One region of the Roseibium sp. AWQ4_290 genome, then DNA from elsewhere that is predicted to be linked to it. Evidence: riboswitches for the same ligand, from Rfam matches in the RefSeq annotation. Region 1 holds a riboswitch; the other holds the start of a gene.

What was found. Region 1 has a riboswitch for S-adenosylmethionine ahead of ACXAH0_RS11430 (O-succinylhomoserine sulfhydrylase). Riboswitches for the same ligand answer to the same signal wherever they lie in the genome.
Region 2: linked by a shared signal. The riboswitch ahead of ACXAH0_RS17180 (hypothetical protein) and the one ahead of ACXAH0_RS11430 (O-succinylhomoserine sulfhydrylase) in region 1 are both predicted to bind S-adenosylmethionine.

What each region holds. Positions count from the first base shown of each region.
Region 1 is NZ_JBSWYG010000009.1:213,746-217,141, forward strand. Features, by position in the region: gene ACXAH0_RS11425 (Stf0 family sulfotransferase) at 1-406, opposite strand, end outside; gene ACXAH0_RS11430 (O-succinylhomoserine sulfhydrylase) at 579-1,778, opposite strand; SAM riboswitch at 1,824-1,903, opposite strand; gene ACXAH0_RS11435 (2'-deoxycytidine 5'-triphosphate deaminase) at 2,034-3,170, shown strand; gene ACXAH0_RS11440 (YigZ family protein) at 3,177-3,396, shown strand, end outside.
Region 2 is NZ_JBSWYG010000017.1:2,611-6,006, reverse strand. Features, by position in the region: gene ACXAH0_RS17195 (ChbG/HpnK family deacetylase) at 1-144, shown strand, start outside; gene ACXAH0_RS17190 (Crp/Fnr family transcriptional regulator) at 376-1,065, shown strand; gene ACXAH0_RS17185 (acyl-CoA thioesterase) at 1,300-1,638, shown strand; gene ACXAH0_RS17180 (hypothetical protein) at 1,695-1,985, opposite strand; SAM-I-IV-variant riboswitch at 2,026-2,146, opposite strand; gene ACXAH0_RS17175 (NADP-dependent oxidoreductase) at 2,224-3,225, opposite strand; gene ACXAH0_RS17170 (SlyX family protein) at 3,257-3,396, opposite strand, start outside.

The DNA.
Region 1 (3,396 bases):
GGGCGACCTTGTCTTTCCGGGTCAGATGAATGAACAGTGTCTTGCCAAAAGCAGCTTCAATGCGAGCCGCGTGGGTCGCCCGGTCGGGAAAAAGGATTTTGAGCTGCCCGGTAAAATAGACAAAGCTCTTGCCCTGCAACCGGAGCCCGAAGAGGCTGGTGCCCGCCCTGCCCTGATCGCGTGCCGCCTCCAAGAGCGCTGTCAGCCGGTCCCGGCCGCTGGCATAGCTCTGCCCGCCAAGTCCGAGATAGTCCTGCCACTCGTCAAGACTGTTGTCGTGAAAATAGGATTTTGGATTGCCTGCCTTTCCTGTCGCCGCCAGCAGCTTGCACAACAGCGTGCTGCCGCTGCGCGGCGAGGTGCAGATGACAAAGGCCTGATAGGCAGCTCCATGCGTACTGGACATGATTTTCGTTCACTTGCCTAAAGAGGATGCTGGCTCTTAACCTTGTTTTTGAAATAATTTTAATCGGTTATGTTTCGATCTTCATCTTAAAAAACAAGATTAAGCAGCTCGAATTCACTTCAACCTGCTGGTCTAATTCGCAGAAATCCGGAGCCCCTGTGCGGATCCGGGATCAAATCGCGCCCAGAGCCTTTTCGACATCTTCCAGAAGATCCAGTGGATCTTCCAAGCCGACAGACAGGCGTAGCATGCCGTCGCTGATGCCCAGTTCTGCACGGGCCTCGTCCCCGATGGACTGATGGGTTGTCGTCGCCGGATGGGTGATCAGGCTCTTGGCATCGCCCAGATTGTTGGATAGCCGGATGACCTCCAGCGCATTGGTGAAGCGGAAAGCAGCCTCCTTGCCGCCCTCGATTTCCACAGCCAACATGGTGGACCCGCCGCGCATCTGCCGTTTGACAATGTCAGCTTGAGGATGGTCGTCCCGGCCCGGATAGATGAGCTGCTTCACCTTGGCTTGGCCGGCCAAAAAGTCCGCGATCTGGCCAGCGGTTTCCGTCTGCCGGGCGACACGAAGGGGGAGCGTCTCCAGCCCTTTCATCAGCACCCAGGCATTGAACGGGCTCATATGTGGGCCGGTATGTTTGACAAAGGGCATCACCTCGTCGGCGATCCATTCCTCGCCGGACAGGATCACACCGCCGAGACAGCGGCCCTGACCATCAATATGTTTGGTCGCGGAATAGACCACAACGTCGGCGCCCAGCTGCAGCGGGGACTGAAAAAGCGGCGTTGCAAACACATTGTCGACAATCAGCCGTGCACCGGCCGTTTTTGCGATCCCGGCAACAGCGGCAATGTCGATCACCTCCAGGGTCGGATTGGTCGGGCTTTCCAGGAACAGCGCCTTTGTGTTGGGTTTCACTGCCGCCTTCCACTGGTCCAGATCCGTGCCGTCCACGAGCGTGCTCTCCACGCCGAAGCGCGGCAGCAGGGTTTCGCAGATATAGCGGCAGGAGCCGAACAGGGCCTTGGCGGCCACCACATGATCTCCCGCCTTCACGGAAGCCATCAGGGCCAGATTGACGGCCGCCATGCCACTGGCCGTGCCCCGGGCCGCTTCCGCCCCTTCCAGCGCCTTGATCCGGTCTTCAAACATGGAAACGGTCGGGTTGGCATAGCGCGAATAGACAAAGCCCGGATCCTCGCCATTGAAGCGGGCTTCAGCTGCCTCGGCCGTGTCATAGACAAAGCCCTGGGTCAAATACATGGCTTCTGAGGTCTCACCAAAGGGGGAGCGCACGGTGCCGCCATGCACCAGCGAGGTTGCCGGACGCCACGTCTTGTTTCCGGTTTTGGTGGTCTCAGTCATCTTGTTCCATCGCTCCAAACGCAAAAAACCCCAGCCGCAGGACCGGGGTTTGCACCTCCGGCCTTTTTAGCAAGTTGTTTAACGTGGCTGCAAGCCGGCCGGCCCAAATCACCACACAATCTCTGTGTCCTAAGGGAAAAGCGCTGCCGGGTCAATCATCCTGCGCGAAATCGCCCGGGCAGGCGACAAACACGGTTGGCGTTGGCGGCGCCATCCTTTAAGGATTCCAGATTGATGATCAAATAGGACCTTTCAATGAACGCGACAGCGGGGCAGGCTCTGGCGGGCAGCGCAACTCTGGAGGCGGACGGTATTCTGCCGGAACGCATCATTCACGAGATGTTTGCCGCCGGAGAAATCACGGCCGCCGAACCGCCGGTCGACGGGCAGGTTCAACCCGCCAGCCTCGATCTTCGCCTCGGCCAGGTCGCCTACCGGGTGCGCGCCAGTTTCCTGCCCGGCCCGGACAGCACGGTTGCAGGCCGCCTGGACGCCCTGAAACTACATACGGTTGACCTGAAAGAGGGCGCGGTTCTGGAAACCGGCTGCGTCTATATCGTGCCGCTGCAGGAAAGCCTGGCGCTGGCGGCGGATATTTCGGCAACAGCCAATCCGAAAAGCTCCACCGGGCGGCTGGATGTCTTCACCCGGGTCATCACCGACCATGGCCATGCCTTCGACACGGTGCCTGCGGGCTATCACGGACCGCTTTATGCGGAAATTTCCCCCCTTACCTTTCCGATCCTGGCCCGCAGCGGCTCGCGCCTCAGCCAGATCCGCTTCCGGCGCGGGCTCACGCTGATTGCCGATGAAAAACTGGAAGAGGTGCACAAGACGCACACGCTTATGAGCGGCGGCAATGAACGCATTGGCGGCGGGGTTCAGCTCTCCATCGATCTGGAGGGCGGCGGCCCGGACAGCCTGATCGGCTACCGCGCCAAACACCATTCCGGCCTGATTGATGTGGATGTGGTCGGCGCGCAGCACCCGCTCGACTTCTGGGAGCCGGTCTACCGGCGCCAGAAGGCGGAGCTTATCCTGGACCCGGATGCGTTTTATATTCTGGTCAGCCAGGAGGCGGTCCATGTGCCGCCGGATTTTGCCGCCGAGATGGTGCCGTTCGATCCTCTGGTGGGCGAGTTCCGCGTGCACTATGCCGGGTTCTTTGACCCTGGTTTCGGCCATGCGGGCGCCGGCGGCATCGGCTCACGGGCGGTGCTGGAGGTCCGCTCCCATGATGTGCCTTTCCTTGTGGAACACGGCCAGACCATCGGCCGCCTCGTCTATGAGCACATGGCTGAACGGCCTGCCAGCCTCTATGGCGAGGGGATCGGCTCCAACTATCAGGGCCAGGCTTTGAAACTGTCGAAACACTTCAAGGCCTCTACCTGATCCTGCATGGCTTTCAAGACCGTTACACGCGAATTCGAAGGCTTTCTGGAGGACCGGAAATCCCGTTTTCTGGCGCATCTGGTGCCGATGGAGCTGTTTGAGCCGCGTCTTGAGGAGCTGCGCAAGGACCACCGCAAGGCCAATCATGTGGTCAGCGCCCACCGGCGCCTTCTGGAAGACGGCCGGATCGAGGAAAGCGGCAAGGATGACGGCGAACCCGCCGGGA
Region 2 (3,396 bases), on a different contig from region 1:
GCCTGCATTCCGGGCCGCTCAGATGACCGGCTTATGCGGGATGAGCCGCGCCGCAAAATCGGCATTCGCGAGTGCCAGTATGAAGTTCTGTCCAGTGAAAGGTTCTTTCATACTCTGGAGCGCAAGGACGTTTTTTTAAATTGATGGTCCTGGGGCTGGATACGGCCGGTTGGCTGGCGTTTTTGGCTGGCTGGAACGAAAAAACGGTCCTGCGGGGAACAGGACCGTTTTTCGTGGAGGTCAGGAAGGGGGAGGGGCGGCCCCGCTTCCATGCCTATTGATATAGGGATTTTTTTCTTGAACGCACGTGACGGACATCACAGGATTGCGCGTGGCCTGAACTTTGTGTCGTGAATTCCTTGGCAGGGGGTAAATGTGGCAGAAATCAAAGACTTCTTAAAGAACAGCTTTTCTCTGGAAGGCCTGGAGCCGGACCTGGCTGTTGGCCTGTCCCGTCTGGCCCGGCCAATGAAACTCGCATCCGGCACAATTCTGTTTGAAAATGGCGATCCGGGAAATGGCTGTTATGCGGTTCTGGAAGGTTCGCTCAAAGTGTCGCTCCTGTCCGTCGACGGTGACGAGCAGCTGCTTGCGGTTCTGGGGCCGGGCGATCTGGTGGGTGAACTGGCGCTGCTGGACGGGCGTCCCCGCTCGGCGACGGTGAGTGCCCTGAAGGAGGCCCAGTTGGCCTTTATCGAAAAGGCAGCTTTCCAGCGCTTTTCCGACGAGCACCCGGCCGTCTACCGGCATATGTTGTCCATTGTCGGCAAGCGCCTGCGCCACGCCAATGACGTTCTGGCCGCCCGCTCGTTCTTACCCTTGCCCGGACGGGTGGCGCAAACCTTGCTGCAATTGTCGGAGACCTTCGGCAAGACACTGGATGATGGCCGGACCTTGATCCACTACAAGCTTAGCCAGGCTGACATCGCCAATATGGCCGGGGCGGCGCGCGAAAATGTCAGCCGGGTGCTGAATGACTGGAAACGTTCGGGCACCATCAGCCGGATTTCGGGATATTATTGCCTGGAAGACCGCGCGTTTCTGGAGCAGGCGGCAACGCTGTAAATCCTGGCCAAAGGGGCCTTTTCTCAAGCACCCGGCGGCAGCTCACGCTGCCGCTTTTCTCGTGCGAGTGATCAAAAAAACCGCTGAAGAACAGCGTTTCCCGTTCATATTAACGCTTTTGGTGGTGCAACAGGGCCTCCAAACCTTCTAGTCTCTTTCAAAGTTTGACAGGAAGAGGGGCCTGACGTGAGCGACGAACAGGAAAAGCCGCGCGGCGAATTGACATTGCGGACCATGGCCATGCCGGCTGACACCAATGCGGCCGGGGACATTTTCGGTGGCTGGGTGCTGTCGCAAATGGACCTTGCAGGTGGTATCGCGGGGGGGCAGCGGGCAGAGGGCCGGGTGGTGACCATCGCCGTGGACAAGATGAAATTCATCCGCCCTGTTCATGTGGGCGATGTCCTTTGCGTCTATACCGATATTGTGCGGGTTGGCACGTCCTCCATGGAAATCCGGCTGGAATCCTGGGCCCTGCGCCATCGCTACGGCCACCGGGAAAAAGTCACTGAAGCCCACTTTACCTTTGTCTCGGTGGACGATGACGGCCGGCCTCGTCCGGTGCCGAAATAGGCAAGGCCGCAAGCTCTCATTGTCCTGCGGCGGTGCAGACACACAGAGCGGATGTGTCAGCGGCTCGGCCTGTTAAGCAGGTCCGCAAAGAGATCCTCATCAATCGCACAGGTGCACCCTGCCGCCCATAGCCGCAGGAGGTCCTTCAGGCGCCGATCCCGCTGGTCGGCGGACAGCGGTGTCTTGTGCTTCGGCAAGCCGCCCAGAAGGCGCAGGCTCTTCAGATGCAAAAGCACGCAGTCCTCCGCCGCTTCCAGCCATACGGTCCGGTCGGCGCAGGCGGCCGGTCCGTCGGGACAGTCTTCGATCAGAACGGCTGCACGTCCTGCGAGGGGGTCTTGAAACAAAAAATCCTCCATCGGTTGCCCGAGGAGGACTGGCGCATGCAATCAACCGCTTTGTTGCCGGGATCTTCTGTTCAGAAGCCCCAGCCGCATCCCTGGTGCGGAAACCACCTTGCCCGGTTGGCAGGTTGGCGAGGGCGCCAGCCCTTCTCTTGATGATGGCGGGGCTTATGCCATGTCCAGCCAGCCTTGGCAACCCGGCCCACAGAGCCGTGAAAAGCCTTGAAAAATCTGGCGCATCTTATGGATCGGACACCTTGACCACCAGTTTGCCGGTATTGGTGCCGTCAAACAGTTTGTTGATCACGGCCGGAGCATTCTCCAGACCGGCTTCAATGTCCAACCTGTAGGTCAGTTTGCCATCAGCAAGCAGTTTGCCGAGCGCCTGGAAATACTCCGGATAGCGCGCATAGTGGTCCGGCATGGTGAAGCCCTTGAGGGTGAGGCGCTTGCGGACGATTGCGGTCATATCCGGAGCGGGGGCGATGCCTTCACCATTATACACGGAGATGAACCCGCACATGATCATCCGCCCGTGGGCCCTCATGTTTTGCAGCGCCGCGTTGAAGGGGGCGCCGCCGACATTTTCAAAATGAAGGTCGATCCCGTCCGGGGCCACAGCCTTCAGGCCATTGTCCAGATCGTCGGTCCGGTAGTTTAGAACCGCGTCGAAGCCAAGCTCATTGACAAGCCAGTCGCATTTTTCCTGCGTGCCGGCAATGCCGATGACCCTCAGTCCCAGGGCCTTGCCGATCTGGCCAACAAGGGAGCCGACGGATCCTGCAGCACCGGTAACGCAAAGGGTCTGGCCTTCCTTGGGTTCACCTTCCACGACAAGACCGTGATAGGCGGTGACCCCGGGCAGACCAAGCAAGCCGCAATAATCTTCGATCTGCGCGATTTTCGGCACAACACTCAGCTGACCAGGGGCGACGTCCAGATATTCGGTCCAGCCGGTCATGCCGCTGACCCAGTCGCCTTTTTGATAAGCATCCGAGCGGCTGTCTTCCACGATGCCGACGCCCAGGGAGCGCATGGTCTCACCCAGTTCGACCGGGGGAATGTAGCTGTCCGTTGCAGGTGACACCCAGCCGCGCATGGCCGGATCCAAAGACACATAGACAATCCGCACCCGCGCCTTGCCGTCTTCAAGCAGAGGGAGGGGCTCGTCAACCGTCTTGAAATGCTCCGGGCCAAGACGTCCGTCAGGACGGGCAACCAGGGTCAGGCGGGTATTTTTCATGGGACACATCCGTTTTTGAACTGCGCCGGGATCAGTAATGGGGCGGTTTTTCCACCGGGGGCTGGGGCAGGACATTGTCCATCAGCTCTTCCACCTGATCGGTCATCTGGCTGAGCGCCCGGGTAAGCCGGTCGATCTGTTTGCCCTGGGCAATGACCACGCCGTTGAGAT